2 regions of the Mycobacterium decipiens genome follow, and region 2 is predicted to be linked to the other one. Evidence: riboswitches for the same ligand, from Rfam matches in the RefSeq annotation. Region 2 holds a riboswitch; the other holds the start of a gene.
What was found. Region 2 has a riboswitch for glycine ahead of gcvP (aminomethyl-transferring glycine dehydrogenase). Riboswitches for the same ligand answer to the same signal wherever they lie in the genome.
Positions count from the first base shown of each region.

Region 1 (15,500 bases), 2.5 Mb from region 2:
CGCTCTGCGCAAGCGCGATACCGCTGCCATCGTCGCCACTGGTACCCAGCGCAAGCCCGTTCATGTATTGCGGCGCAAAGCGTTCGATCCATTCGGTGTTGGCGATGAAGCCGCCGGCGCAGACGATCACCCCTCGTCGGGCGGCGATCCGCACCGGACGGGCGAAGCGCCGCTCGAGGCTCCTGAGCCGGCGCTCCGTCAGGCGCCGTAGCGGCGGAACGTAGATGCCGGGCTTGGCTGACACCCCCGCCAACGCCGCATACATCCGGCGGACAGGGGGTGGCGCATGGTTCATCGTCATCGCTTCCACCCCGGTCACACGACCGGCGCAATCCCGGATCAGCTTCGTCGCGGTTGTCTGGGGATGAAACCGGACACCAAGGGCGAGTGCAGATTTGGCAAGCGGCGCATACAACTTCTTGCCGGAGGTACCTCGTCCCTTCACCCGATGTCCGCGTTGGACGGGCGGGGTATGGCAGCGGAATGCCCCGGCGTTCTCGCTACCCGAGTGATACAAGTAGTAGCGATTGTTCGGGAACGACGTCTTATAGGGGCACAGTGTGGGATCGAACGGCACCCCGTAGTTGCTCAGCCAATCGATCATTTCGGGGCTGCCGCGCACGAAGGATTCCAAGGTTTGTTGGCTGACGGCGTCGCCGACTTCGAGCTGAAGGTAGGTCAGCATTTGCTCGAAGGTGTCGCTCACACCGGCCTGTTGCTGCACCGTGGTGCCGCTACCGGCGTAGATGATCCCGCCCGATATCGCGGTCGCACCGCCACCGTTTGCGCGATCGAGCGCGACGACCTCGGCGCCCTGTTCACGGGCGGCAATGGCTGCGCACACACCCGCTGCACCAAATCCGATCACCACGACGTCGACGGCTTCGGTCGTGCACGCCGACTCATCAAGCGCCATGGCTTTCCTCAATGTGGATAACCACCGCGGTGACGTTGTCCGGCCCGCCGGCATCATTTGCGGCATTGATCAGTGCCGCGCACGCGTCGGCAGGCACCCGATGCGAATCCAGAATCTTCGCCAGAGATGACTCGTCGATGACCCCGTGCAGTCCGTCGCTGCATAGCAGGATCCGGTCACCGGCCAACAGATCCACCGCCGCAGTATCGGGTCGGGCCGGTGGCGACATCGCCACGTGTCGCGTCAGCGTGGCCCGGGCCGGGTGCTCGTCGGCGTGCTCAATATCGACTTGGTGTGCGTCGAGCAGATCCTGGATCAGGCTGTGGTCACGGGTCAGGCGCTGCAGGCGCCGCTCGCGGCACAGGTAGGCGCGGCTGTCTCCCAGATGGACGACCAAAGCGCGCGAACCCGCGACGACCACGGCCACCACCGTGGTCGAGGCCCCGGCAACGCGGGAGTCGGTGTTGCCGTAGGCGCGAAAGTGATCGCAGAACTCGGCGACCGCGCGGCCCAGCAGCTCGGGTTGGGCCGAATCGTCCGAGTCGGCCGGCTTGAGATGGCGGGCCACATATGTCGGGAGCAACTCAACCACCAAGTGAGCGGCCAGCGCGCCGTCGGTGCTGCCGGCCACCCCATCGGCAACCATGAATAGCGCCTGGTCGGCGTCCGCTCCCCAGCAATCTTGGTTGCTGGATCGTTGCCGCCCGATGTCGCTAAGCCCGGCGAAGTGGACCGATCCACCCAGCGTCGTACCCATGTCGGCCATACCTCGCATCAGTATCGCGGCGAGGCCCTTTGGTCAAGGCGTGGGTTGGTCAGCACTCGACGATGTTGACGGCGACGTTGATGGCGAGCCCTCCGGCGGAGGTCTCCTTGTACTTGGTGTGCATGTCCGCACCGGTGGCGCGCATCGTGTCGATCACCTGGTCGAGGGTGACGCGATGGAAGCCGTCGCCACGCAGTGCCATCCGCGCGGCGTTGATGGCTTTGCCGGCCGAGATCGCGTTGCGTTCGATGCAGGGGATCTGCACCAGCCCGGCGATGGGGTCGCAGGTCAGGCCGAGGCTGTGTTCCATGGCGATCTCGGCGGCGTTCTCCACTTGCCGCGGTGTGCCGCCGAGGATCTCAGCCAATCCGGCAGCGGCCATGGCGGCCGCGGAGCCAACTTCCCCCTGACAGCCGACCTCGGCTCCGGAGATCGACGCCCGTTCCTTGAACAACGATCCGATGGCCCCCGCGGTGAGCAGGAATCGCGCGGTTACATCGTCGGGGTCAGCGGCCCCAGCCGGCGTGTAGCGCGCGGCGTAGTGCAGGACGGCGGGCACGATGCCGGCGGCGCCGTTGGTCGGGGCGGTGACGACTCGCCCGCCCGAGGCGTTCTCCTCGTTGACCGCCAGCGCTACCAGGTTGACCCAATCCTCAGCGAATTCCGGCTTGCGAGTGGGGTCTTCGGAGCTCAAACGCTCGTACCACACCTTCGCTCGGCGGCGTACCTGGAGGGTGCCAGGAAGCAACCCGTCGCGAGCGATACTGCGCTGTTCGCACTCGACCATGACGTCGCGCAGGTGCAGCAGCCCGGTGCGTACCTCGTTCTCCGTGCGGCAACATGATTCGTTGCGCAACGCCACTTCGCTGATCGACATGTCGAGCCGGTCGCAGACATCGAGCAGTTCCTGAGCCGAGGCGTAGGGAAGCGCAACCGAGCACGAATGTTGGCCGCTGCTGCGGCTGGTCTGTTCGGTGACGACGAAACCCCCACCCACCGAGAAGTAGGTCTCGGTGGCCAGGACGCGGCCGTGGGAGTCGATGGCAGTGATTGTCATCCCGTTGGGATGTGTGGGCAGGACAACATCGGGATGCAGGTCAATACCACTCTCGGTCAGCGGCACCGAAACGATACCGCCGATTCGTGTTCGGCCGGACGCCGCGATCTCGGCGAGGCGGCGCTCCTTGTGATCGGTGGTAATCGTTTCCGGCTCACAGCCCTCCAACCCCAGCAATATCGCGGACATGGTGCCGTGGCCGGCGCCGGTGGCCGCGAGTGAGCCGAACAGATCCACTCGCACCGCCTCGAGGGCATGCAGGTGACCGCCACGGCGCAGCGCCACCACGAACTGGTTCGCCGCGCGCATCGGGCCCACGGTGTGGGAGCTGGACGGGCCGATGCCGATGGAGAACAGGTCGAAAACGCTGATGGTCATGCCCGGTGCAGTTCCGGGTAGAGCGGATAGCGCGCGGCCAGCCGCTGGACCTGGGCGCGGAGCGGACTCAGCTGGTCGTCGGCGGTGGCCGTCAGCGCCGCCGCGATGACGTCCGCCACAGCGCGGAAGTCGTTGAGGGAGAAGCCGCGTGCGGCCAGCGCCGGGGTGCCGATCCGCAGTCCGGACGTGACCATCGGGGGGCGCGGGTCGAAGGGCACGGCGTTGCGGTTGACGGTGATGTCCACCGCGGCCAACCGGTCTTCGGCTTGCTGGCCGTCGAGTTCGGCGTCGCGCAGGTCGACCAGGACGAGGTGCACGTCGGTGCCGCCGGTCAGCACGGTGATGCCCTGTTCGGCGACGTCCGGCTGGGTCAACCGGTCGGCAAGGATGCGCGCGCCGTCCAGGCAACGTTGTTGCCGTTGCGCGAAATCAGGCTGCGCGGCCATCTTGAACGCGGTGGCCTTGGCGGCGATGACATGTTCGAGTGGCCCGCCCTGCTGCCCGGGGAAGACCGCGGAGTTGATCTTCTTGGCGATGGCGGCGTCGTTGCACAAGATGATGCCGCCGCGGGGGCCGCCGAGTGTCTTGTGGGTGGTGGAGGTGACGACGTGGGCGTGCGGCACCGGACTGGGGTGCAGGCCGGTGGCGACCAGGCCGGCGAAGTGTGCCATGTCAACCATCAGCACGGCGTCGATTTCGTCGGCGATGTCTCGGAACCGGGCGAAGTCCAGGTGGCGGGGATACGCCGACCAGCCGGCAATGATCATTTTGGGCCGCTGTTCGCGCGCCACCTCGGCAACCGCATCCATGTCGACGAGGTAGTCCTGTTTGGACACTTCGTAGGCGGCGACGTTGTAGAGCTTGCCGGAGAAGTTGATGCGCATCCCGTGGGTCAGGTGACCGCCATGAGCCAGCGACAGCCCCAGGATGGTGTCGCCCGGGTTCAGCAGGGCGTGCATGGTGGCGGCGTTGGCGGTGGCACCCGAATGTGGTTGCACGTTGGCGTATTCGGCGTCGAACAGGGCTTTGACCCGGTCGATGGCTAGCTGCTCGACACCGTCGATGTATTCGCAGCCGCCGTAGTAGCGCCGGCCCGGGTACCCCTCGGCGTACTTGTTGGTCAGGACCGAACCCTGAGCTTGCATCACCGCCAGCGGCGCGTAGTTCTCCGAGGCGATCATCTCCAGGCCGGTTTCCTGGCGGCGTAGCTCGCTGTCGATCAGGGCTGCGATGTCGGGGTCGAACGTGGCCAGGGATTCGTTGAGGGTGTTCATCGGCTCGGTCCGTTCTGTTCGGCGTTGGTCAACGGTGTTCCCGGAGCAATCGTCTGCCCGGCGAAATAGCCATTCCGCGTCGCAAATTTCGGCCGCGGTACGGGCAGCATGCGGGCCGCGCGAGGCCGCCAAAAAGTCGGCTGGTGTAGTTCGGACAAGGGCCAACTCCGGTCTCGGTGAGCCCGAATCGCACCGGGCTGGTTGCGCCCTCCCCGCTCTGTCCTGAAACCTGAGAGTCTGTGGCGTCGCCTCATGGCGCCGCTCTACACCTTCGGTCAGGTCGGTCTGCGACCGTCCTTGTCTCCAGAGTTGCCTCGGCGGTGCGGTGCTTGGGCCTGAGAGATTCCCGGGGAGGAGATTGCTCCTACGGCGCCTCGACTTCGAGGTTCTCCCGCATCGCGTCAGTGGCTGTTCGGTTGTGACGGGAAGCAACATACACACCACGTAGGCGTCTTGTCACCCTTGGATGTTTGCGGCGCGGGTCCACAGTTTGGTGTTTGTCCACAGATGTGGTCGGTGCCGTGGCGGGGGGACGAGGTCCGGCAATAGCATTCGAACATGAGTGCGATCACCGCGCCGGTGGAGGTGGCCGCCGCGTTCGACGCGCTGGATGCCGCGGTGGCAGCCATCGGCGAGCTGAACTTCGAGCGCCTGCGGCCGGCCGTGCGGCTGCGCGCACTGCAGCGCCTAGAAACCTCGCGCCGACGCCAGGTCGCGGTCAGCCACGACGTGATCGCCGGGCTGGAGCGGGCAGATCCCGCCGCGATCGGCGGGCCGGCCCACAAGGTGATCGCCGACTGGTTGCGGATCAGCTGTGCCGAGGCCCGCCGCCGGATCAACGACGTGACACAGCTGTCGGCGCGGGTCACCCTGAGTGGCGGGCAGCTACCCCCGCAGTTGCCCGCCACCGCCCATGCGTGGCGCGCCGGGCTGCTCGACGGCCAGCACCTGCGGGTCATCCAAACCTTCGTGCGCGAGCTATCCGAGACCACCCCGGCCGACACCGTCGCACACGCCGAACGCTTCCTAGCCCACCAAGCCACCCAACTGCGTCCGGATCAACTCGACAAACTGGCCCAGCGGTGTGCCCTGTTGATCAACCCGGACGGGACATTCGCCGACGCCGACCGCGCCCGCCAACGCGGCTTCACCTGGCACGGCCAACGATCCGACGGGATGAGCATCGCCACGCTGATCGCCACCCCCGAACTGCGCGCCAACCTCGATGCCTGGCTGGCCCGCTTCGCCGCCCCCGGCATGTGCAACCCCGACAACCCCACCCCCTGCGCCAACGGCGAACCCACCCACGAGGCCACCCGCAGCGACACCCGCAGCCCCGCCCAACGCCAACACGACGCACTCAACGCCCTGGTCCGCGGCCAACTCGGCGACCCCAAACTCGGTACCCACAACGGGCTGCCGGTCACCGTCATCGTCTCGACCACCCTGGCCGAGCTGACGTCGGGCGCCGGGCGCGCGGTCACCGGCGCCGCCACCCTGCTACCCATTCCCGACCTGATCCGCATGGCCCGCCACGCCTACCACTACCTGGCCGTCTTCGACGAACACTCGGCCCGCCCACTGTATCTGGGCCGCACCCGCCGCATCGCCACCCCCGATCAACGCGTGGTCCTCTACGCCAAAGACCGCGGCTGCACCCACCCCGGCTGCGACGTCCCCGGCTACTGGTGCGAAGTCCACCACACCGACGACTGGGCCAGCGGCGGGCTGACCAACATCGACAAACTCACCTTCGCCTGCACACCCAACCACCAACTCGCCACAAAGGGCTGGCGCACAAGCAAACTCCCCAACGGCCAAACCGCATGGATCCCCCCACCACACCTCGACCACGGCCAACCCCGCACCAACAGCCACCACCACCCCGAACGCCTCTTCAACAACGACGAACGAGCCGGACCCTAGCCCGCGTCTAACGCGCTCCGCGCACCAGCCGGCCGGGACGGGCCCCGGTGTCGATATCGTCGCGCCGGGTCACACTTCCGCTGACGATTGTCGCGGTGTAACCGCTCGCCGCCTGCAGAATTCGGTGGCCGCCGGCCGGCAGATCGTAGGCCATCGCCGCGGGGTGCAGGGTCAGCGCGTTCATGTCGATCACGTTGATGTCGGCCTTCTTACCGGGTTCGATGGTGCCGCGGTCGGTGAGACCGAATAGGTACGCCGTGTCTCGGGATTGCTTGCGGATCACATACTCCAGCGACAACTTCTCGCCGCGGCGACGGTCACGGGTCCAGTGCGTCAGCAGAAAGGTGGGATAGGAAGCGTCACAAATCATCCCGCAATGGGCGCCGCCATCGGAGAGCCCGAGCACCCCGGCGGGGTGCAGCATCATCTCCCGGATCGCATCGTGGTTGCCGTGAGCGTAGTTGAAGAGGGGCAACATCAGCATGGCGCTCGCGTTCGCCTCGAGCATGAGGTCGTAGAGCGTCGCCAGCGGGTCTTCGCCGCGCTCTTTGGCCATCGCGGCGACGGCGCGGTCGGGGGTGGGCTCATAGTCAGGCGGATCGCCGAGTGCATACAGACGCTCCAGTGAGTGCTGCACGAAGGTGGACATGCCGTCGAACAGCACGGTCGGGTCGATGGGCAGATCGTCCTCGGACAGGATGGCGGCCTTCACCGCGGGGTCGGCCAGGCGCTGCGCGAACTCGCCGCGGCTGCATTCGGACTTCAGCCTGCGGTAGCTGGGCCGATGGCCGAACGCATGGTGGCCTTGGAATCCGATCATCATGCCGAACGGGCGCGCTGCGATCTGCGGATGCAGCCGACTTCCCGCCGCGTGCGCGGCCGCGGAGAGGTCCAACTGCTCGCGCCAGAGATTCGGGTCCGCATCCACCTGAATAAGCGCGAACGACAACGGTCGGTCGATTTCGCTGCCCAATCGTCGCATCCAGTCCAGTTCCTTTTTCGGGCCGACGATGTCCTCGCCCGCCGCCCCCTGCGGTGCCAGCTCGAACACCGCCTGACCGCCGGCCGCCATCGCGTGGCCAAGGCCGAACAGTTCCTCTTCGGCGGCGAACGTCCCGGGCACGGGTTCGCCGTCCATCGCGCGGTGTGCCAGCGTCCGGGACGTGGAAAACCCAAGCGCGCCGGCTTCGATCGCTTCGGTGACCAGCCGGCCCATCGCTGCGATGTCGTCGGGCGTGGCTGGCTCATTGCGCGCACCCCGCTCACCCATCGCATAAGCGCGGACGGCGCCGTGCGCGACCTGGCTGCCCACGTCGATCGCGAACTTGTGCTTGCCGATCGCGTCGAGATACTCGGGGTAGCTCTCCCAGCCCCAGGTGATGCCCTCGGTAAGGGCGGTGCCGGGGATGTCCTCGACACCCTCCATCAACCTGATCAGCCAGTCCTCCTTGCCCGGCCGTACCGGAGCAAATCCGACTCCGCAGTTGCCGGTGACCACCGTCGTAACCCCGTGACCGCTCGACGGCTCGAGCAGGCTGTCCCAGCTCGCCTGACCGTCGTAGTGGGTATGGATGTCGACGAAACCGGGGGCCACCACTTGCCCTGTCGCGTCTATGGTTTCGGCGGCCTCGCCGGGCATCGCCGGATCGTCGGCAGCGCGGCGGACGACGTCGACGATCGTGCCGTCTGTGATACCGATGTCAGCGCGATAACGTTGCGCGCCGGTGCCGTCGACGACCATGCCACCGATGATCTTCAGGTCGAACACGAGTCCTCCTCATCGCCACGGGCTGCTGACGCGAGACGTGCGGCACACCGGATTTGGACAGTTATTACGCTACGACCAGTAGCGTAACTGCTGCCGCCGTTCGTTGGCGATAGGTCGATTCAATGAATTCTTCCCTCGAGCCGTTGATAAGTCCGCGGGGCGGGCTGGGATGACTAGTTCTCCAATTGGTTTGCGGGCCAAGTCACAGGCAGCTATTTCCCGAACCGGAAGCGGCGACCGGTAATCGAGGTCGGCCGAACGCACACATAGTGCGGCTTGTGCGTCGCAACCCACGGCAGCAGCCCGGCGTGCTCGGCCTCGGCGATCTCCTCGTCGCTACGAAGTGTGCGACTGGTGCCCTCCACGATGACACTCCAGCCCCCAGCGGCATCGTGGTCATCCGCCTCGAAAAGAACCTGGTTATTGATAGCGGCGCTGACCAGTTTGGTGCCCTCCGCGGTCCGGAACAGCACGTTGCGGTTCTGGACGACAAAGTTCACCGGAAAGATTTGAGGTCGGCCATCGACACTGGTAACCAATCGGCCCAGCGGCACGCTCGACAACAGTTCCCAACTTTCGCTGGCCGACAGGATGGTCACGGCTTCGTCGTGGGTGGACATCGGCGCCTACCGGACTCGAGGCGATTGGGCGGTCATCAGCAAGACTTTCCACGTATACGTCACCACAGCAGCTTATTGGAGGGAAGGTCCGCGCTGGGCACCACGTTTGCCGGATTGGTCGATGTGCCCGGCTCGCCGATCAACGATGTCGGTGGATGACAAACGCGAAGACCCGCCCCGCAAGTGCGTGACGTTGGTAGCGTCTGGGAATGCGCTTCGCGGCCCTGCGCGACATGCAATGCAGAAGGCGCCGCCTCGCCATCACGATTATCAGCACCGGACTGATCTTTGGAATGACGCTTGTGTGGACCGGACTTGCGAACGGCTTCCGGGTGGAGGCCCGACACACGGTCGATTCCATGGGGGTCGACGCATTCGTAGTGAAATCCGGCGCGCCCGGTGTTGTTGCTTCGGCTCCACTGGCCACCGCGGCATCGACAACAAGGGACCTGCTGCGCCCATTGAAGGTCACCGTGGACGCCATCACGATCGTGGCGGTGCTGCTGTGGATCGTTGCGTTGGTGATCGCTCTGCTGGCCAGCGTCGCTGGATTGAGGCGCGCGGTGGCGATCGATCCCGCGCTCGCATTCGGAGGTCCATGAGCAATGGGCGAGCTGAGCGTCGGCCGGGCTTCGCCACGCCCCGATCCCGGCCGCGGTCCTAGCGAGCCGACAGGACCGGGAGAACGGATCGGGATTCTCGCCCAACTTGTCTTCGACGGGTACCGGTTTCACCGTCGACCCGTGCTGGTCGTGGTCGAGGGCGGTCGGATCAGCGCGGTCGATTTTTCCGGCGCAGGCGGCCCGGATATGACACTGGTTGATCTGGGCGAATCGACGTTGCTGCCGGGCCTGGTGGATGCGCATGCACATTTGTGTTGGGACCCCAACGGTACGCCCGAGGATCTGGCCAGCGACCCCTACCCGGTGTTGGTGGAGCGGGCGCGACGACACGCCGCGGCCGCGTTGCGTTCGGGGATCACCACGATTCGCGACCTCGGTGACCGCGACTTTGCGACCTTGTCGCTGCGGGACGAATATCGGCAAGGAACGACGGTGGGCCCGGAACTGGTGGTTTCCGGGCCGCCATTGACCCGCAGCGGCGGGCATTGCTGGTTCCTCGGCGGTGCGGCCGACAACGCTGCGGCGCTGGTTGATGCGGTGCAGGAGCGGGCCGCACGGGGAGTGGATTGGATCAAGGTGATGGCCACGGGCGGATTCGTCACCGCCGCATCCGATCCGTCGCAGCCGCAGTACAGCGGTGATCAACTGGCCGCGGTGGTGGCGGCCGCCAGTCGGGTGGGTTTACCGGTGACCGCGCACGCCCATGCCACCGCAGGGATCGCCGCGGCGGTCGCCGCGGGTGTGGACGGGATCGAACATTGCACGTTCCTCAGCGGAAGCGGCGTCGCGGCCAGCCCGGATGTCGTGGAAGCGATTGTTGCGCAAGGTGTGTGGTGCGGTCTCACGATTCCCCGCGTGCACCCAGGGATGCCGGAGAACATCGTGGCAGTCGTGCAGGAGGTGCGGGCAATCATCCGCCTGCTCATTGATTCCGGTGCGCGCATCGCCCTGTCCACCGATGCTGGGGTCGGCCCCGAAAAACCCCACAATGTGCTCCCCCACGATCTGGCGGATCTGTCCCGCCACGGTTTCACCAGCACAGAGGTGCTGAACGGCGCCACCGCCGCCGCCGCGGCCAGCTGCGGCCTGGGCCATCGCAAGGGACGTATCGCGCCGGGTTACGACGCTGATCTGCTCGGTGTCGCCGCCGGTGTGGACCAGGACCTCGCCGGACTGGACGATGTCAAGGCCGTCTGGCGCGCCGGAACTCCAGTGCCGCTCCAAACGTCCGCTGGCGGTGTCCGCCAACGGGGGGCATCCCCAGACGAGAGGACACAGACTACTTAAATGCACGACAGCGTCTTCGATCTGTTGACCGAGAAACGGCTTCGGGGTCGTAACACGATCAAGTGGAACCATTTCGGGCCCGATGTGGTGCCACTGTGGGTGGCGGAGATGGACTATCCCACGGCACCGGCGGTACTCGACGGGGTACGGGCGTGCGTCGAGAACGAGGAGTTCGGGTACCCACCCTTCGGCGAGGACACCTTGCTGAGGGCGACTGCGGACTGGTGCCGACAACGGTACGGTTGGTGCGTCCAACCCGAATGGATCCGCGTCGTTCCGGATGTCCTCAAGGGGATGGAAGTCGTCGTCGAATTCCTTACCCGGCCGGAGAGCCCGGTTGCGTTGCCGGTTCCGGCCTACATGCCGTTCTTCGACGTCTTGCAAGTGACCGGCCGCCAGCGAATGGAAATCCCGACGGTGCAGCAAGATTCGGGACGTTACCTGCTGGACCTGGACGCTCTCGAGGCCGCGTTCGTCCGTGGTGCCGGATCGGTGATCCTCTGTAATCCGAACAACCCGCTGGGCACCGCCTTCGCCGAAGCTGAGCTGGCCGCGATCGTGGATATCGCGGCCAGCCACGGCGCTCGGGTGATCGCGGACGAGATCTGGGGACCGGTGGTGTACCGATCGCGCCATATTGCCGCCGCCTCGGTGTCGGAGGCGGCCGCAGAAACTGTGGTCACGTTGGTGTCGGCTTCCAAGGGCTGGAACTTGCCGGGCCTGATGTGCGCTCAGGTAGTCCTGTCCAACCGCCGTGATGCCGCCGACTGGGACCGGATAAACATGCTGCACCGCCTGGGCGCATCCACCGTCGGTATTCGCGCGAACATCGCCGCCTACGACCATGGCGCGCCGTGGCTGGACGAGCTGCTCACCTATCTGCGGGCAAACCGCGACCATCTGGCGCGGGCGCTGCCGGAGTCAGCTCCCGGGGTGAAGGTCAACGCCCCGGAGGGCACCTATCTTTCGTGGGTCGATTTCCGTGCGCTCAAGCTGCCGTCCGAACCGGCGGAATATCTGCTGTCGAAGGCGAAGGTGGCGCTGTCCCCCGGCATTCCGTTCGGCGCCGCGGTGGGGTCTGGATTTGCGCGGCTGAACTTCGCCACCACCCGCGCAATCCTTGACCGGGCGATCGAGGCGATTGGGGCCGCGGTACGAGAAATCGTCGACTGAGCCTGTCGGATTCACACCGCTGCGGCGTTTTGGGTCAGGCTGAAGAAGATGTAGGCCAGGCAGATGAGGAAGTTCAGTGCAACGAGAATCAAGCCCGCACAGATGAGCGAGCACGTGGCTCGGCGTCGCAGCCGCTGGAACTTCACGACGCGCTTTTCATGGTCCAGCCGGGTCGCGATTAGTGCGAAATTGACGTCGGTCCATTCGTCGTCGGTGGCCGGAGCGCCCGACAGCATCTCCTGAAGGCGCTGCGGCGGGGTTTCGACGCCGACGAGCGAGAACCGCCGGCTCAGCCGCCGCGCCTCCCTGCGGCCAAGAAGCTGACCCCGCATTTGTAATGAATGCGAGAGCTTCCTTCGTTCGTCGCCCCAGGGGTTGGACGGGGTCGTCACAGCGGCATTCTAATTCGCGCGGGCATACAATCGGGAGTGCCTTGCCAAATTCTTGGTCCCAATATCCTTGGCAGAGCGCCCGTTCTGCGCCCTATACCGGTGCTTAGTTACGTGCGCACCGCGACAGCGGACAGCAGATCGGCGAGCCGGTCCGGCCGATCCAGCATCGAGAATGTCCGCGCTCCCTCGATCACCTCGAGATGGGCGTGCGGGATGGTGGCGGCGAGCCGTTCGCCGTCCTCGAGTGCGAAGAACACGTCGTCCGCCGACCACGCGATGAGCGCGGCCTTGTCGAACTCAGGCAGCCGCGCGGCGACCGCGGTGGTGACTTCCCTACGCAGCGACAGCGTGAGCTGACGCAGGTCTTCGGCGATCGCCGGGTCGGATAGTGCCGGTCGAACCCAGCTCCGGGTGAGAGGGTCGATGTCCTGGTGTGACAGGCCCTCATAGGCGCGTTTGCGCGCCGCCGGTGCCCGCATGGTCTGCATCGCGGCCCGGAACAGGGTTGTCGACTTCGCTGCCAGGATCACCGGCTTGAGAATCGGCGGCGGAAAGTGCTCGAATGCGTCGCAACTCGTGAGAACGAGGGCGCCGAGCCGTTCGGGATGGTGCACCGCGACCAGCTGGGTGACGACCCCACCGGTGTCGTTGCCAACCAGCACCACATCCTCAAGGTCCAGGGCGGCAAGTACCTCGGCGACGATGCCGGCGACGCCGCCGATGGTTTGGTCGGCTCCGGGGCGCAGCGGTTCGGGATGCGCGCCCAGCGGCCAGGTCGGGGCGATGCAGCGCAAGCCTCGACCGGCGAGTTGCTCGCTGACCTGGCGCCATAGTTGGCCGCCCATCAGGTAGCCATGCACGAACACGACAGGTCTGCCGCTTTCGGGTCCGGTTGCTTCGTAATGGATGGTTCCGGCACTAATGTCGATCGTCGACATGGAGGGCACCCCTTCGAGTACATTTACAAGCAGGCTGCCGGTAACTTACCAACAGGTTGTATGGAAATCAAGAGACGCACCCAGGAAGAGCGCTCCGCGGCTACCCGCGAGGCGCTGATCACCGCCGCCCGCAAGCTGTGGGGCAGCCGGGGCTATGCGGAGGTGGGGACGCCGGAGATCGCCACGGAGGCGGGGGTCACTCGGGGGGCGATGTACCACCAATTCGCCGATAAGGCGGCGCTGTTTCGGGAAGTCGTGGAGGTGGTGGAGCAAGATGTGATGGCCCGGATGGCCACCTTGGTCGCCGCGTCGCGGGCGACGACCCCCGCCGATGCGATTCGGGCCGCCGTCGACGCCTGGCTCGAGGCGTCCGGGAATCCGGAGGTGCGTCAGCTCATCCTGCTGGACGCACCCGCCGTGCTGGGTTGGGCCGGCTTTCGCGACGTCGCCCAGCGCTACAGCCTGGGCATGACCGAGCAGTTGATTACCGAGGCCATTCGGGCCGGCCAGTTGCCTCGGCAACCGGTGCGGCCGCTGGCCCACGTGCTGATCGGCGCCCTCGACGAGGCGGCCATGGTCATCGCCACCGCCGACGACCCCAAGCGCGCCCGCCGGGACATCAGGCAAGTGCTGCGCCTGCTCATCGACGGGATGCTGACCACCTAGACCTTGGCGGGACGCGTAAGGGGCTCAAGAGGCTCCGATCAATTCGCCGAGTCGGGTGCGGTGAGTTGCGGGTAATGCTGGCTTAAATCGTGCAGGTACCGCGGGGCGGCCTGGGTGGCGACGTCGAGGAAACAACGCATGCTCGGCGCGCGATTGGAGGTGCGCCACGCCAGGGCCAGCGGGCGGTGCGGAAGCGGCCCGTGTAAGGGGATGAACCGCACGCCCTTTCGGTTGAGGTTGATGAACGAGGTTGGCAGCAAGGTGATTCCCGCTCCGGACGCCACCAGCGCGAGAATCGTTTGGATACGCGGCACTTCGTCGACGATGGGCGGATCGAGATCGTGCTGGCGGAACAGCTCGACGACGTCGGCGTAGGTGGTGGCTGCCGCGGCTCGAGTCCACAGGATGATCGGTTGATCGCCAAGCAGCGACGGCGCGATCCGCTCCTGCTCGGCGAGTGCATCGTCCTCGCAAACGACGGCGGCAAGCGGGTCGTCGATGAGCGTCTGGATGGTCAGCGACGGCTCGTCGACGGGTCCGCGCAAGAACCCGACATCGAGGCGGTGTTCGATCAGTTGCGTCACCTGCTCGGCGGTGCCCAGTTCGGCGAGCTCGAGTTTGACGCCGGGATACCGTCGGCGATGTGCGCGCATGATGTAGGACAGCACGCCGTCCACCGCGGCCTGCAGTGCACCGATGCGAAGATGACCGAGATGACCGGTGGCGGCCCGGCGGGCGGCGGCAAAGGCCCGGTCGGCGTGGGTGAGCGCTAGCCGCGCCTCCTCGAACAAGGCAGTGCCGGCGTCGGTGAGTTCGATCGGGCGCCGGGACCGATCGATGAGTTCGACTCCCAGCTGCCGTTCGAGCTTCTGGATCTGCTGACTCAGCGGTGGTTGGGCGATGTGGAGTCGCTCGGCCGCGCGACCGAAGTGCCGCTCCTCGGCGACGGTTACGAAGTAGCGCAGCAGGCGCAACTCCGGATCAGTCATATCTACAGGATATGAAAGCTGTCTGAATATGTCTTGGACTATGAAGATGCTGGGAACTTACGGTTGTCGCAACGGTGAGCAAACCGACCGAGAAAGGCAACCAGATGATCGCTGTGACCGCTGAAGAATTTGATCTCGTCGAGCACTACTTCGATCAGCCGTGGAGCGACGGGTTACCCGTGGTGCCGCCCACACCGGAACGCGTCGCCGCCGTTTTGGACGTGTTGGGCGGACACCCGAAGGAACTTGTGGCGCGGATTCCGCCGCGGTGGGGGAGCCTGACCCGAGAACTCCTCGCCGTCAACATGGTGATGGCCGGGTGCAAACCCGAGTATGCCCCCGTCGTGCGAGCGGCCATCCTTGCCCTGGCCGATGCGCGGTTCAACCTCAATGGGATTCAGGCCACCACTCATGTCGTCTCGCCCCTGATCGTGGTGAACGGTCCCATTGCCCGCCAGATCGGGATGAACGCCGGCGGCAATGTATTCGGCTCGGGCAACCGCGCCAACGCCACCATCGGACGTGCGGTTCGGTTGATCCTGCTCAGCGTCGGCGGTGGGATTCCGGGCGAATTGGACAAGAGCACGCTGGGTCATCCCGGCAAGTACACATTCTGCATCGCCGAGAACGAAGCAGCCAGCCCGTGGGCTCCCTATCACGTCGAGCACGGATACGCACCAGACGACAGCACGGTCCTGGTGATCGGGGCCGAAGCCCCGCACAGCGT
Region 1 covers NZ_OY970459.1:134,126-149,625, forward strand. The annotation lists gene AADZ55_RS00655 (FAD-binding protein) at 1-916, opposite strand, end outside; gene AADZ55_RS00660 (PP2C family protein-serine/threonine phosphatase) at 906-1,673, opposite strand; gene AADZ55_RS00665 (L-serine ammonia-lyase) at 1,732-3,117, opposite strand; gene glyA (serine hydroxymethyltransferase) at 3,114-4,391, opposite strand; glycine riboswitch at 4,705-4,795, opposite strand; gene AADZ55_RS00675 (HNH endonuclease signature motif containing protein) at 4,950-6,317, shown strand; gene AADZ55_RS00680 (N-acyl-D-amino-acid deacylase family protein) at 6,325-8,085, opposite strand; gene AADZ55_RS00685 (pyridoxamine 5'-phosphate oxidase family protein) at 8,298-8,705, opposite strand; partial or broken gene AADZ55_RS00690 (ABC transporter permease) at 8,915-9,151, shown strand; gene AADZ55_RS00695 (amidohydrolase family protein) at 9,311-10,615, shown strand; gene AADZ55_RS00700 (MalY/PatB family protein) at 10,616-11,788, shown strand; gene AADZ55_RS00705 (hypothetical protein) at 11,800-12,180, opposite strand; gene AADZ55_RS00710 (alpha/beta fold hydrolase) at 12,288-13,118, opposite strand; gene AADZ55_RS00715 (TetR/AcrR family transcriptional regulator) at 13,179-13,784, shown strand; gene AADZ55_RS00720 (LysR family transcriptional regulator) at 13,823-14,773, opposite strand; gene AADZ55_RS00725 (hypothetical protein) at 14,848-15,500, shown strand, end outside.
Region 1: another riboswitch for glycine. It lies ahead of glyA (serine hydroxymethyltransferase); the one in region 2 lies ahead of gcvP (aminomethyl-transferring glycine dehydrogenase).

Region 2 (15,500 bases):
ACTGCCATACGATGCCGCCGCCGCAGCTAAGATGCGCGCAAATTCTTTGTGGTAGGTCGCCGCGTTCGCCGCCACCGCCTGGTACTCCTGGGCGTGCGTACCGAATAGCGCCGCAATCGCGCGCGACACCTCATCGCCGCCGGCCGCTGCGAGCGCGGTGGTCGGGATGGTTGCCGCCAGATTGCCGGCACTCACTGCCGAACCGATCTGCGCTACCTCCGTCGCCGCCGCCGCCAACGCGTCCGGCGCCACAAGCATGAATGACATCGCCTGACCTCCCACCAACGGCAACCGCTGCAATTGCGTACTCGCCGTCATAGTTGTGAGCTGACACGAAGGCGCCGGTATCGATATCGGCGACGGAGTGTCTTAAGGTTTGGAATCTACGTATGTTTCCGACTTCTGTCCGCGGAAAGGCCAAAAGTCCGGATCTCAGGGTTCGCCTCGTGTCTGGCTCACGCGGGCGGTGGAAGCTTGCCGCCCACCGACACCGCAAATCAGTGGGAACGCGTCCTCGTCGCGGCGCCGAGTCGGCCTGCGGCCCGGCCCGTATGATCGCAGCGGCTACGGCAACTCGCCGATCGTTGTCAAACACCACGCCTGCGTTGCCAGCGAGCGAGCACGCGGCGCCCTACACCGCCGCGGGCAACGTTGTTAGCCCGTTGTGACCTGCTGTTGCCGGTCGCCGGATGCAGCAACTATGCCGTGGCCCGGTAGTCTGAGCCAATTGCCAGTAAGGGAGGAAGTAATGACAGATCGCGTGTCGGTGGGCAACTTGCGCGTCGCTCGGGTGCTCTACGACTTCGTGAACAACGAGGCCCTGCCTGGCACCGATATCGACCCGGACAGCTTCTGGGCCGGCGCCGACAAGGTCGTCACGGACCTGACCCCGCAGAACCAGGCCCTGCTGAACACCCGCGATGAGCTACAGGCGCAAATCGACAAGTGGCACCGGCACCGGGTGATCGAGCCGCTCGACATCCCCGCCTACCATCAGTTCCTCATCGACATCGGCTATCTGCTTCCCGAACCCGATAACTTCACCATCACCACATCGGGAGTCGACGCCGAGATCACCACGACGGCTGGCCCACAGCTGGTGGTGCCCGTGCTCAACGCGCGGTTCGCCCTGAACGCGGCCAACGCTCGCTGGGGTTCCCTCTACGACGCCCTTTACGGCACCGACGTCATCCTCGAAACCGACGGCGCCGAAATCGGCGCCAGCTACAACAAAATCCGCGGGGACAAGGTCATCGCCTACGCACGCAAGTTCCTCGACGACAGCGTTCCCCTATCGTCGGGTTCCTACGCCGATGCCACCGGTTTCAAGGTCGACGACGGCCAACTGCTGGTCTCTCTGCCGGGTGACGAGCTGTCCACTGGGCTTCTGGCCGACCCCCGCCAATTCGCCGGCTACACCGGTGAAGCCGCGTCACCGACATCGGTGCTGCTGGTCAATCATGGCCTGCACATCGAGATCCTGATCGACCCGCAGTCGCCGGTCGGCGCCACCGACAGCGCGGGTATCAAAGACGTGATCCTGGAATCGGCGATCACCACGATTATGGACTTCGAGGACTCGGTGGCCGCCGTCGACGCCGACGACAAGGTGCTCGGCTATCGCAACTGGCTCGGCCTGAACAGGGGCGATCTGTCCGCCGGAGTCGACAAGGACGGCTCCGAGTTCACCCGGGTGCTCAACCAAGACCGCGACTACACCGCGCCAGACGGCAGCCAGTTCAGCTTGCCCGGGCGCAGCCTGATGTTCGTCCGCAACGTGGGGCACCTAATGACCAACGACGCGATTCTCTTGAACAATGGGGGCGCCGATGGCAACGAGGTGTTCGAAGGCATCATGGATGCGCTCTTCACCGGACTGACCGCCATCCACGGGCTCAAAGCCGGCGACGCCAACGGACCGCTGGTGAACAGCCGCACCGGCTCCATCTACATCGTCAAGCCGAAGATGCACGGTCCGGCCGAGGTGGCATTCACCACCGAGCTGTTCAGTCGCGTCGAAGACGTGCTGGGGTTGCCACAGGGCACCCTGAAGGTCGGCATCATGGACGAGGAGCGCCGCACCACCCTCAATCTGCGGTCGTGCATCAAGGCCGCCGCCGACCGCGTCGTGTTCATCAACACCGGATTTCTGGACCGCACCGGCGATGAAATCCACACCTCCATGGAAGCCGGCCCGATGGTGCGCAAGGGCACCATGAAGAGCCAGCCCTGGATCCTGGCCTATGAGGACAACAACGTCGACGCTGGCCTAGCCGCCGGGTTCACCGGCCGCGCGCAGATCGGCAAGGGCATGTGGACGATGACCGAACTAATGGCGGACATGGTCGAAACAAAGATCGCCCAGCCCCGCGCCGGTGCCAGCACCGCCTGGGTCCCCTCGCCCACTGCCGCCACCCTGCACGCGATGCACTACCACCAGGTGGACGTCGCCGCGGTGCAACAGGAACTGGCCGGCAAGAAGCGCGCCACCATCGAACAATTGCTGACCATACCGCTGGCCAAGGAACTGGCCTGGGCTCCCGACGAGATCCGTGAGGAGGTCGACAACAACTGTCAATCCATCCTTGGCTACGTGGTCCGCTGGGTCGACCAGGGTGTCGGCTGCTCGAAGGTGCCCGACATCCACAACGTGGCGTTGATGGAGGACCGCGCCACACTGCGAATCTCCAGCCAGTTGCTGGCCAACTGGCTGCGCCACGGTGTGATCACCAGCGAGGATGTGCGGGCCAGCCTGGAGCGGATGGCGCCGTTGGTAGATGAGCAAAACGCAGGCGACGCGGCATATCAACCGATGGCACCCGACTTCGATGACAGCATCGCCTTCCTGGCCGCGCAGGAGCTGATCTTGTCCGGGACGCAGCAGCCCAACGGCTACACCGAGCCGATTCTGCATCGCCGTCGTCGGGAGTTTAAGGCTCGCGCCGGTGGGTGATTGCCGCTTGACATCCGGCAACCATCGACGGAGAGGACGCAGAAGCCGGTATGGGTAGGCACAGCAAGCCCGACCCCGAGGAATCCGCTGATGAACCGTTCGACGACCATGCTGTGGAGCATCAGGACTGGGGCTACCCGGTAGACGACCACCGCGGTGGCGAGGGTCTCGGATTCCCTGCGTCCGCTGCCGAGCCGCCGGTTACCGAGTTCTGGCCGCACGTCGATGACCAGGCCGACGCCGGGCCCTTCTCCAGCGAGACCGAGTACCCCGACTTTCCGCCGCACCCGGCCGGCACGGAGCCAGCGAGTTCGGAGCCTACTGGGGCAGCCCCGCCGCCCCTGTTCCGCTCGGGACATCGGGGACTCGGCGACTGGCAGGGCGGCCACCGCAGCGAAGGCGGCCGCCGGGGAGTCAGTATCGGCGTCGTAGTGGCCCTGGTCGCCGTGGTGGTCGTGGTGGCCGGGGTGATCTTGTGGCGCTTCTTCGGTGACGCGTTGTCTAACCGTTCCCACAGTGCTGCCGCACGCTGCGTGGGCGGCAAGGACACCATCGCTGTCATCGCCGACCCCTCGATCGCCGATCACGTCAAAGAGTTCGCGGACAGCTATAACGCATCGGCCGGCCCGGTCGGTGACCGCTGTGTGGCAGTGGCGGTCACATCGGCCGACTCCGACGCCGTCATCAATGGCTTCATCGGCAAATGGCCGAACGAACTGGGTGGCCAGCCGGGATTGTGGATTCCGAGCAGCTCGATCTCCGCGGCGCGGCTTGCCGGGGCCGCGGGTAACCAAACCATCAGCAATAGCCGCTCACTGGTCACTTCGCCGGTGCTGCTCGCCGTCCGGCCGGAATTGCAGCAGGCGCTCGCCAGCCAGAACTGGGCGGCGCTGCCCGGCCTGCAAACCAACCCGAACTCGTTGGCCGGCTTGAACTTGCCGGCCTGGGGATCACTGCGGCTGGCTATGCCGATGGAAGGCAACGGCGATGCCGCGTACTTGGCCGGCGAGGCGGTGGCTGCCGCTTCGGTACCCGCTGGTGCGCCGCCAACGACGGGTATCGGCGCGGTGCGCACGCTGATGAGCGCGCAACCCAAGCTTGCCAACGACTCCCTGACCGAGGCGATGAACACGCTGCTCAAGTCCGGCGATGTGGCTGCGGCGCCGGTGCATGCGGTGGTCACCACCGAACAACAGCTATTCCAGCGCGGCCAGTCACTTTCGGATGCCAAGAGCACATTGGGTTCCTGGTTGCCGCCGGGGCCGGTTGCGGTCGCTGACTATCCGACGGTGCTGCTCAGTGGTGGATGGCTGTCGCAGGAGCAGACCACGGCGGCCAGCGCCTTCGCCAGGTATATGCACAAGCCCGAGCAACTGGCCAAGCTGGCCAAGGCCGGTTTCCGAGTTGACGGTGTCAAACCGCCCAGCAGCCCAGTCACCAGTTTCCCGGCGTTGTCTTCGACGCTGTCGGTGGGTGACGACTCCATGCGCGCGACGCTGGCCGACAGCATGGCCGCGCCGTCGAGCGGGGTGGCCGCGACCATCATGCTCGACCAGTCGATGCCCAACGACGAGGGCGGCAAATCTCGGCTTACCAATGTCGTTGCGGCGCTTGAGAACCGGATCAAGGCGATGCCGCCCAGTTCGGTCGTCGGACTGTGGACATTCGACGGCCGCGAGGGTCGATCCGAGGTGCCGGCCGGGCCGCTGGCCGATCCCGTCAACGGCCAGCCACGCACTGCGGCATTGACGGCCGCGTTGGCCAAGCAATACTCCTCAGGCGGCGGCGCGGTGTCGTTCACCACGCTGCGCTTGATCTATCAGGAAATGCTAGCCAATTACCGTGCTGGCCAAGCTAATTCGGTGTTGGTGATCACGGCCGGGCCGCACACCGACCAAACTCTCGACGGGCCGGGGCTGCAGGATTTCATCCGCAGCAATGCGGACCCGGCCAAGCCCATCGCGGTCAACATCATCGACTTCGGTGCCGACCCCGATCGGGCAACCTGGGAAGCGGTCGCACACCTCAGTGGCGGTAGCTACCAGAACCTGGCGACGTCGGCCTCCCCCGACCTAGCGACGGCTGTCAACATGTTTTTGAGCTGACCTGCCTGCTCCAGCGGGCTGACGCAAGCTGAGGTGCGTAATGAACGTCGATTTCACTCCCGATCCGGCGCTGTATCCATTCGAGTCGCGCTGGTTCGACAGCTCACAGGGGCGCGTGCATTACATCGACGAGGGTGATGGCCCGCCGATTCTGCTGTGCCACGGCAACCCGACGTGGAGCTTCCTGTACCGCGACATCGTTGTGGCGTTGCGGGAGCGCTTCCGCTGCATCGCGCCGGATTATCTCGGATTCGGGCTGTCCGAGCGCCCGTCGCAGTTCGAGTACAAGATCGACGGGCATGCCCGGGTGGTCGGCGAGTTCGTCGATCATCTCGGCCTGGACGGCTATCTGACGATGGGGCAGGACTGGGGCGGACCGATCAGCATGGCGGTCGCGGTGCAGCGCGCCGAAAGGGTGCGCGGCATCGTGCTGGGCAACACCTGGTTCTGGCCGGCGGACACGCTGACGATGAAGACGTTCAGCAGGGTGATGTCCAGCCCGCCAATGCAGTACGCGATTTTGCGGCGCAATTTCTTTGTGGAGCGGTTGATCCCCGCTGGAACGGCGCGCCGGCCGAGTGCCACGGTGATGGCGCACTACCGGGCGGTGCAGCCCAGCGCCGCGGCACGACGTGGCGTAGCCGAGATGCCCAAGCAAATCCTGGCGGCCCGTCCCCTCCTGGCACGGCTTGCCGGTGAGGTGCCGGCCACGCTGGGGGCCAAGCCCACCCTGTTGGTCTGGGGGATGAAGGACGTCGCGTTTCGGCCCGCAGCGATGACTCCCCGGATGCGTGCGACTTTTCCCGATCATGTCCTGGTGGAGCTGCCTAGGGCCAAACACTTCATCCAGGAAGACGCCCCCGACCGGATCGCCGCGGCGATCATCGAGCGGTTCGGCTGAATCCGATCCGCTGAGCGCGTCGGCAAGAATTCACCCCACGAGAATTCAGGCAAAGGCCTCCAGCGGCGGGCACGAGCAGATCAGGTTGCGGTCCCCGTAGGCGCCGTCGATGCGACGCACCGATGGCCAGACCTTCGGTCGAAATGCGGTGCCGAGTGGGTAGGCGGCCTGTTCGCGGGTATACGGGTGGTCCCAGTCGGATGCCAGCAGGCACTCGGCGGTGTGCGGTGCGCCGCGCAGCGGATTGTCTTCAACAGGCCACTCCCCGGCACCGACCCGATCGATCTCGGCGCGGATGCCGATCATCGCCTCGCAGAAGGCGTCCACCTCGGCCAGGCTCTCGCTCTCGGTGGGCTCCACCATGAGCGTGCCGGCCACTGGAAAGCTCATGGTCGGCGCGTGAAAACCATAGTCCGCCAACCGTTTCGCGACATCGTCGACAGTGATGCCGGTTGATTTGGTGATACCGCGCAAGTCCAGGATGCACTCGTGGGCGACCATTCCGTTCTCGCCGGTGTACAGCACCGGGAAATACTCGTCGAGACGGCGCGCAATGTAGTTGGCCGACGTGATCGCGGTCAGCGATGCCGCCCGCAGACCCTCGGCGCCCATCATCCGGAGGTACGCCCAGGTGATCGGCAGAATCGAGGCCGACCCGTACGGTGCCGACGACACCGGGTAGCCCTTGGGCAGCTCAGGCGCGAACGGGTGGCCAGGCAGGAACGGGGCCAAGTGCGCCCGCACCGCGACCGGTCCGACTCCCGGGCCACCGCCGCCGTGCGGGATACAGAACGTCTTATGCAGGTTCAGGTGGCTGACGTCGCCGCCGAACTTGCCCGGCCGGGCCAGGCCGACCAGGGCGTTGAGGTTGGCCCCATCGACGTACACTTGGCCGCCGGCGTCGTGCACGGCGGCGCAGATCTCGGCGATATCGTGCTCGTACACGCCGTGGGTGGACGGGTAGGTGATCATCAGCGCCGACAGCCGCTCGGCATGTTCGCCAACCTTGGCGCGCAGATCATCGAGGTCGACGTCACCGTTGTGGTGGCAACCCACCACAACCACCCGCATGCCGGCCAAGGCCGCCGACGCGGCATTGGTGCCGTGCGCACTGGATGGGATCAGGCAGATGTTGCGGTGCGGTTCGCCCCGGCTGGCGTGGTACTCGTGGATCGCCAATAGGCCGGCGTACTCGCCCTGCGAGCCCGCGTTGGGTTGCAGCGACACCGCGTCATAGCCGGTGAGCAGCACCAGCCACTGCTCCAGGTCGGCAATGAGTCGACGCAGCCCCGGGGTGTCAGACGCCGGAGCAAACGGATGCTGACGCCCGAATTCGGGCCAGGTGATCGACTCCATCTCGGCTGCCGCGTTGAGTTTCATCGTGCATGAGCCGAGCGGAATCATGCTGCGGTCCAAGGCAATATCCTTGTCCGCCAGCGCACGCAGGTACCGCATCATCGACGTCTCGGTGCGGTATTCCCTGAACGCCGGATGCGTCAGGAACTCCGACGTCCGCGCCGCGATATCCGGCCCGTCGAAGGTCTCCCCCGCCGTCGCCACGTCGAACGCGGCCAGCACGGCCCCGACGTGCTCGGCGGTGGTGGCCTCGTCGCACGCCACCGAAACGTGGTCGTCGTCCATCCGCCAGATGTTGATTCCGCGCTCCTTGGCGGCGGCCTGGATGTGCGTCGCCCGGCCGGGCACCCGGGCTAGCACGGTGTCGAAGAACGCCTGGTGCACCACGTCTATCCCGGCGCCCGACAGGCCGGCGGCCAGGTTGCGCGCGTGCGAATGCACCCGGCGTGCGATGCCAGTCAGCCCTTCGGCGCCGTGGTAACTGGCGTACATCGCCGCCATCACGGCCAGCAGCACCTGCGCGGTGCAGATGTTGCTGGTGGCTTTGTCGCGGCGGATGTGCTGCTCGCGAGTCTGCAGGGCCAAGCGATACGCCCGCGTGCCGTCACTGTCTACGGATACGCCGACCAACCGACCGGGCAACTGGCGGGCATGGTTGGCGTGCACCGCCAGGTACCCGGCGTGCGGGCCGCCGAATCCCATTGGCACACCGAACCGTTGCGTGGTGCCAAACGCGACGTCGGCGCCTATCTCGCCGGGCGGCGTGATCAGCGTCAACGCCAACAAGTCGGCGCCGACGGCGACCAGGGCGCCGCGGTCGTGGGCCTGCGCCACCAGGGGGGACCAGTCGGTGATCCGGCCGCTGGCCCCGGGCAGCTGGGTGATGACGCCGAAGAAGTCGCCGTCCGGTAGCCCCGCGCGCAGGTCGGCGGTGACGATCTCGATGCCCAGCGGCTTGGCGCGGGTGGCCAGCACCGCCGCGGTCTGGGTGAAGACGTCGGCGTCGACGGCCAGCCTCTTGGCGCCACCGCGTGCCGCGCGTTGCATCAAGGTCATGGCCTCGGCGGCCGCGGTGCCTTCATCGAGCATCGACGCGTTCGCGATTTCGAGGCCGGTGAGATCGGTGACCAGGGTCTGGAAGTTCAGCAAGGCTTCCAGCCGACCCTGACTGATCTCCGGTTGGTACGGCGTGTAGGCGGTATACCAGGCCGGGTTTTCCAGAATGTTGCGCAACAGCACCGGCGGCGTGAACGTGTCGTAGTAGCCCTGCCCGATCATCGATACGGCAACGGTGTTGGCGTCGGCCAGCGCTCGCAGCTCGGCCAGCGCCTCCGCCTCGCTGGCGGCCGCTGGCAGCCGGTCCAAACCCGGTGCGGCGCCGCTGTCGGTGAGCTTGTCGAGGATGCCCGCCGGGACCGCCTTGGCCGCCACGTCATCGAGCGAGTCGACACCGATGACCGCCAGCATGGTTTCGACTGCCCTGCTATCCAGGCCGATGTGCCGGTCGGCGAAGTTCGGCTGGCTGTTGGATGTGTTCGGTTCGGGCATTCCGGACTCCTGACGCTCGGTGGGACCGCAACGTCATCGGCATGACGCTGTGGTCCTCTCCCTCTGTCGTCCACCCGAGCCGGGCGCCTGAGAGATTCGACAACCTGACCCGGCTGCCTTTCCCCATGGGCGGGCAAGCCGACTGATCGGCTTACCACTTTCCAGAGGCATCGGGGCCCCACGCGGTCCGGGTGCCTGAGAGGTTGACGGAGAGGTGTTGCTCCTTCGGCGTCCGTAACTGGCGGTCACGGAACTCTCCCGCGCGAGGGCGATGCGTATCCAACTTTACCTGCGCGACCTGGCCAAGGACGAATCAAGACAAATCAAAGAGTTCAAAGCATGCGGCTCGGCAGTTGCCGAACACGATGGCGCGGCTAGCCGATCTTGCGGTCGCGATGCTTGCGCCGGGAAGCCAGTTCGTCTTCGGGTGCAGCAATCGACTCGCCGCCATCGGCGCGTTCACCGTGGAAGTCGGCAATAACGCCCGTCAGCTCACGCATTGCGCCGGAGACGGCAATACCGAAGACACCCTGGCCGCCTTGCAGAAGGTCGACGACCTCCTCGGCCGACGTGCACTCGTAGACGGTGGTGCCGTCGGAGAACAACGTGATGTTGGCCAGATCCTGGACGCCGCGCTGGCGCAGATGGTCGACGGCAACCCGGATGTTGTGCAGCGAGATGCCGGTGTCAAGCAACCGCTTGACGATCTTGAGAACCAAGATGTCCTTGAACGAGTAGAGCCGCTGGCTGCCGGAGCCTGCCGCGCTGCGGATCGACGGGACAACCAACGATGTGCGTGCCCAGTAGTCGAGCTGGCGGTAGGTGATCCCGGCGATCTGGCAGGCGCTCGGCCCGCGGTAGCCCACCAACTCGTCGGGAACGGAATCGTCGGGGAACAGGCCGGGCTGCACGGGCTCGCTCGCTGCGACAACACCGTCGCTACCGTTGCTAGCGGTGTCCGTGTGGTCAGCAAGGTCCAGCTGGTCTTGACGTGGCTGCTCGCCCACCGTGCTTCCTCTCGCCAATCGCGCTCTTGTCACTAGCTGCGTTACTGGCTGCCCCCGACAGCCATCTGCTTAGGGCCCGAGTGTTAGAGAGCATACGCTGTTCGATGGTCGCGATGCTCCCGGTTAACTATCAAGTCGTGATTAAGTATCGCGGTCGCCGGGCTCATAGCGGGCTAACCGCCAGGCGTGTCGACAATTGCAACGTGAGATGAGACGCGGCCGTGACTTTGCTGCCCCGCGAGAAGCGCGGCATAGCGGGGGCCCGCCGTTCGGCGCACATCGGCTGCCTGGCCAGCTAGGTGGCCTTGAAATCGTCGGGTGACACGCTGTCGAGAAACTCCTTGAACTTCTCCACCTCATCCTCGCGAACGGCGGTGTTCGCCTCCTCGTCGCTTTCGTCGGGAATCAGCAGACCGGCCTGGGCGAGCACGGCCTCCTCGACGTAAATCGGAACGCCCACCCGCAATGCGATGGCCACCGAATCCGAGGGGCGGGCAGACACCTTGATGTTGCGGTCGAAGATCAGATCCGCGTAGAAGGTGCCTTCCTGCAGGTCGACGATGCGGACCTCCTTGAGCGAATGCCCCAGTGCAGCAATGAGATCCCTGATCAGGTCATGCGTCAGCGGACGTGGTGGCTCGACACCTTGCTGCTCCAGCGCGATGGCGGCGGCCTCCGACTGGCCGATCCAGATCGGCAGGTATCGGTCACCGTTGGCCTCGCGCAATAACAACACCGGCTGGTTCTGCGGCTGCTCGACGCGAATGCCGACAACACGAACTTCACCCATCAGTGTCTGCCCTCCGCACATGCCACCATCTCCGACCCAAGCTTGGCGCGACGACGCGGTGAGCGCCGCGCCGCTCCCGTGACGTCGAACACCAAGCTGTCGAACGAAGTCTAGTCCTCAGCGGTGAAGAACGTCGCGAACGGCAGATTTGATTAGCGAGGTGTGCAAAGTGATGGCGAGTGCGGCGACCTCACGGGCCAAGTCGTCGGCGCGATCGCGGGCACCAGCCTTGCCTAGCGGCCCCGCAATCTGGGCGATCAAGTCAGACTGCCGGTCGGCCGCGGAGCGGAAGGCGCGTAGATGCCGCGGCTCAACCCCGTACTCGGCCAGCGCTCGTGCGCATTGCAGGATCACGACGGAGTGTTCGTCAAAGAAGCCGCCCGGTCCAGTGGTGATCACACCGGCTTTGAGCAGGGCCGTCAGCAATTCGTCGGCCACTCCCGAGCGTTCTAGGAGGTCTTCCCGACTCAGCCGGATACGGGTCGGCGACACCGCTGCAGTATCCGACCCGACGGCACCCTTGCCGGCTACCGGCACCAATCGCGGTACGACGTAAGGGGATCCGAATGGCGGCAACTCACCGTCGGGCTGGGCGTCCAACTGCGCCCTGATCACCTTCAGCGGCAGGTAGTGATCCCGCTGAGCGGTGAGAATGAATCGGAGCCGCGCACAATCGTACGCGGTGAATCGCCGGTACCCCGACGCCGCCCGCTGCGGCGTCACCAGCCCCTCGGCCTCCAGAAAACGAATCTTGGAGATGGTCACATCGGGAAAATCCGGTCGTAGCAGGTCCAGGACCGCCCCGATCGACATCCCGGCCAGTCCGGGGCTATCGGGCGCGGTCACGGGCCTCCGGTGCCCCCATCGGCCTCGCCTTGCTTGGGCCCGGTCAAGAACACCAACCGAAATTTGCCGATCTGGACTTCGTCGCCGTTCGCCAGCACCGCCGAATCCACTGGCTCGCGGTTGACGTAGGTGCCGTTGAGGCTTCCGACGTCGACGACATTGAATTCGTGGCTTTCCAACCGGAATTCGGCATGGCGACGGCTCACGGTGACATCGTCGAGAAAGATGTCGCTGTCGGGATGCCGGCCGGCGGACGTGATGGCCTGGTCGAGCAGGAACCGAGACCCAGCGTTGGGGCCCCGTTTGACCACGAGCAACGCCGAGCCCGCGGGGAGCCCCTCCACCCCGGACACCGCGCTCTCGGCACCCGCCTGCGCGGGAGCGTCCAGCTCGTTGAGGAAGTCTGCACGGAAGACGGAGGTCGTCTCTACCGTAACTTCATCAGAGGTCGTGTCCTTCTCAATATCGGGGTCCATGTCCGTCACCCGCTGCTCCTCACTGGCCGCTGTGGCGTTGTCTGACCGGGCCCGTTCGGCCGGCTTCCCACTAACTCTTCACCGCCCATTATTGCCCTTACTACCTTCTCGTGCTGATGTCTCGACCGTACCGCGCACGGGTCGGCAATGCGCTCAACCCTGGCCCGCGTCGTCGCGGGTGACGCTGGCAGGGACACTAGCAATTGTCATTCGGTCAGTGTGCCGCGGTAGGCCTCCGCGTCGAGCAGCGTCGCTAAGGCTGAGTCCAGGGCGGCGACATCCGAGCTGTCGACCTGGATGTCCAACAGCCAGCCCGCCCCGTAGGGGTCGGAGTTCACCAATTGCGGGGTGCCGTCCAGGTCGCTGTTGACCGCAGACACTGTGCCCGAAATGGGCGCGTAGAGATCCGACACAGATTTCGTCGATTCCACTTCGCCGAAGGTTTCGCCGGCGGTGATCTCGGTGCCGGCGGCGGGCAGCTGAACGAAGACGACATCGCCAAGTGCCGACTGGGCAAAGTCCGTGATCCCCACCCGTACGGTGTCGTCGCTGCTGCGGCGAATCCACTCGTGTTCGGCGGTGTAGTGCAGATCGGACGGGATATCGCTCACGGTAATCCTATTCTGGTCGGTTTGGAGTTGGGTGGTTCACTTGCCGGGCTGAGCGTATTGGTGCTGTTTTGGTTGCCGCAAGGCGGTTACGTCCACTCGGTCGGCCTGCTGCACCGACATCCGCGCGCCAACACGTTTAACGCTGTCGTCGGCACCACCGGGAATGTTCATCGCCGCGGCCAGCGTGGGTGGATCACCAATCGCCAGAATCAAATACGGCGGGGACAGCGTTTTGGTGTCGACGGTCAGCGAGCCGGGAACGCCGACAACCCAGGTGTCAACTCCGACCCGCACCGACTGCTGCGCATCGTTGATCTGGATTGCCTCGGCTCCGGCGGCACGCAGCTCGTTGATCACGTCGATCATCACTTCGGGCGCCACTCCGGGGCCTGGATCATCGATGGTTACCCTGATGCCTGGCCCAGTGGCACCCACGGCGCCGACCAGGATGGACAACGCGGCCAATCTGGCCTGGGCGCTTTCTATGGCTGCCTGATCGGTGTTGCCGGATGCCTGCAACGCGTTCAGCGTGTTCTGAAGTTCGGTCACTTCGGCGTTCAGCGTGGCCTCGCGTTGCCGCAACGAATCCAACAACACCAACAAGTCTGCGGGACGCGCCGTTTCCAAGGCATCGCCGGACTCGGTCTGACGGACCTGGGTAACTATGGCAACCCCAAGTACCAGGCACAACACGATCGCCAGCGTCCCGAACACGAGCCGGGAACGACCACCCCGCAGCGTCTCGGTCATTCCGGTCGGGGGACGCGGATGATCGGCCGATAGCTCGTGACGGCCACGCCGCCCGGTTTCGTGGTCTCCTGCGTCGGCTTGGGGGTGACCGTGCTGGGTTGCCGCGGCGCGCGTTTCAGCCCCGGCGGGCTCTGGGGCGGCGTCTGGGCGATTCTCGCTCACGTTGATCTCATCTCCGTCATGCGCCGAACAGCCGCCGCCGCAGAGCGGCGGTGTTGCCGAAGATGCGGATGCCCAACACCACGATGATCGCGGTGGACAACTGTGTGCCGACGCCCAGTTGGTCACCGACATAGACGATCATGGCAGCCACCAAGACGTTGAACACGAACGAAACCACAAAGACCTTGGGGTCAAAGATGCGCTCGAGATAGGCGCGCAGCCCGCCGAACACCGCGTCGAGCGCCGCGACCACTGCGATCGGCAGATACGGCTCGATGGCCTCGGGCACGCCGGGATGGAAAACCAAACCCAGCACGATTCCTATGGCAAGTGCTGCGATACCGATCATGTGCGCCGGAATCCCGTCCGCATTTCTCCCCCCATCGAAATCTTTTCCACGAGTACTTCTCTCACTAGGGCCCAATCTGTTTGGCGAACTTGACATCCCGGACCGCTCCGGCAGGCAGCGCAAGACCGTCGCCGACGTTCACGCTGACGCCCACGCCGTAGGAGATCTCCAGCAACCGCAGGCGGTGCAGCCCTGGGCTGCGGTCGAAGATATCTTGCATTACGTGCGGCGGCCCGACCGCAAGGATCGTGTAGGGGCTACTGGTGGGATTGTTGTCGACCAGTATCGCTCCGCCGGCTTGCCGGATCGTGACGTTCGGCCCGATCCGGGCGCCATCGACCGAAATTGCCTCGGCGCCGCTTGCCCACAACGAGTTGACGACTAGCTGCAAATCGCGGTCCAGGATGATTTGCTGGCTGCCACTCACCCGTTGTTTGGACACGTCGGAAAGATTAGGGCCCACCCCGGGGTCGGTCACGGTCACCGTCAAACCGGGGCCGATGACTGGGGTGCTGGCCGCCGCCAGGCCGAGCGCGTCGAGTCGGGTCAGCAGCCGTTGCCCCTCGGCGTCGTCCGCGAGTGCGATCCGCTGCTCGACGTCGACTTTCGCCGAGAGTGCGCTGCGCCGTTGGGCCAACGTGGCGGCGGCGGCCTGGGTTGATCGCACGCTCGTGACCAGCAGCTGCTGAGCGGCACGCACACCGGGTGCGACCGAGCGCGCCTCCGCTACCGCCGCGGCAAACACCGCGGCGACCAGGGTCGCCGCCAGAGCCTGCCACATCCAGTCGATGGCGCGGGCTCGCTTACCTCGTGGCGCCGCGGCACGGTCACGTTCGGCGGCAGCCGCCGCGTATCCGGGATCCAGATGTTCGGACAGCAGCGCGCGAAGCAAGGACGGCAATGGAATTCTCTGTGGGCGCGCCGCTGAGTGGGCGCTGAAGCCGGCGTTGGGGTCGTAGCCGCCGAGCAGCCGATCAGACTCAGCCATGTTCACCCGAGTTCCGAGCGACCGGCTGATGAGTCCGGTGTTTGAGCTTGGGCATCTGCCGCACCACCATCGTCATCTGGACGGCGTACAGCACGAACGCCCACAAATACGCATACATGCCCCAGATCAAGAATCCCCATCCGCAAGCCAGCAACACGCGGCTCCACAATTGGTCCCATTGGCCCAACAGAATGATTGGAAACCCGACCATGAAGCAGAAAGTTGCTGCCTTGCCGACGTAGGTCACCGGCAGCGCCGACAGTCCGCGGCTCCACAACAACGGCAGCGTCGCGGCCAGCAGCGCGTCGCGGGCCAGCAACGTGACGACGAACCACCATGGCACGACGCCGCTCAGCCCCAACACGATGGGGACGGTGACCATGTAGAGGCGATCGACGGCCGGGTCCAGCAGCACACCCAGCCGCGATGATTGGTTGAGCAGCCGCGCGAACTTGCCGTCGGCCCAATCGGAGACGCCACTGAACACCAGGATCGCTACCGCCCAGCCATTGATGTGCGCGACCAGCATTACGTAGACGAAGACCGGAATGAGTGCCAAGCGAAGGACGCTCAGCACATTGGGGACAGTCAGCACCCGATTCTGTGTGAGCACCGGCTTCATGAGCTGTGACCCTAGCTCGGCGACGATGCGGTCCGC
Region 2 covers NZ_OY970459.1:2,647,081-2,662,580, reverse strand. The annotation lists partial or broken gene AADZ55_RS11810 (PE family protein) at 1-267, opposite strand, end outside; gene AADZ55_RS11805 (malate synthase G) at 749-2,953, shown strand; gene AADZ55_RS11800 (substrate-binding domain-containing protein) at 3,004-5,058, shown strand; gene AADZ55_RS11795 (haloalkane dehalogenase) at 5,099-5,959, shown strand; gene gcvP (aminomethyl-transferring glycine dehydrogenase) at 6,005-8,863, opposite strand; glycine riboswitch at 8,917-9,036, opposite strand; glycine riboswitch at 9,037-9,134, opposite strand; gene AADZ55_RS11785 (MerR family transcriptional regulator) at 9,238-9,870, opposite strand; gene AADZ55_RS11780 (bifunctional nuclease family protein) at 10,166-10,660, opposite strand; gene AADZ55_RS11775 (MerR family transcriptional regulator) at 10,778-11,506, opposite strand; gene garA (glycogen accumulation regulator GarA) at 11,503-11,991, opposite strand; gene gcvH (glycine cleavage system protein GcvH) at 12,189-12,593, opposite strand; gene AADZ55_RS11760 (DUF881 domain-containing protein) at 12,630-13,505, opposite strand; gene AADZ55_RS11755 (small basic family protein) at 13,522-13,854, opposite strand; gene AADZ55_RS11750 (DUF881 domain-containing protein) at 13,919-14,842, opposite strand; gene AADZ55_RS11745 (CDP-alcohol phosphatidyltransferase family protein) at 14,835-15,464, opposite strand.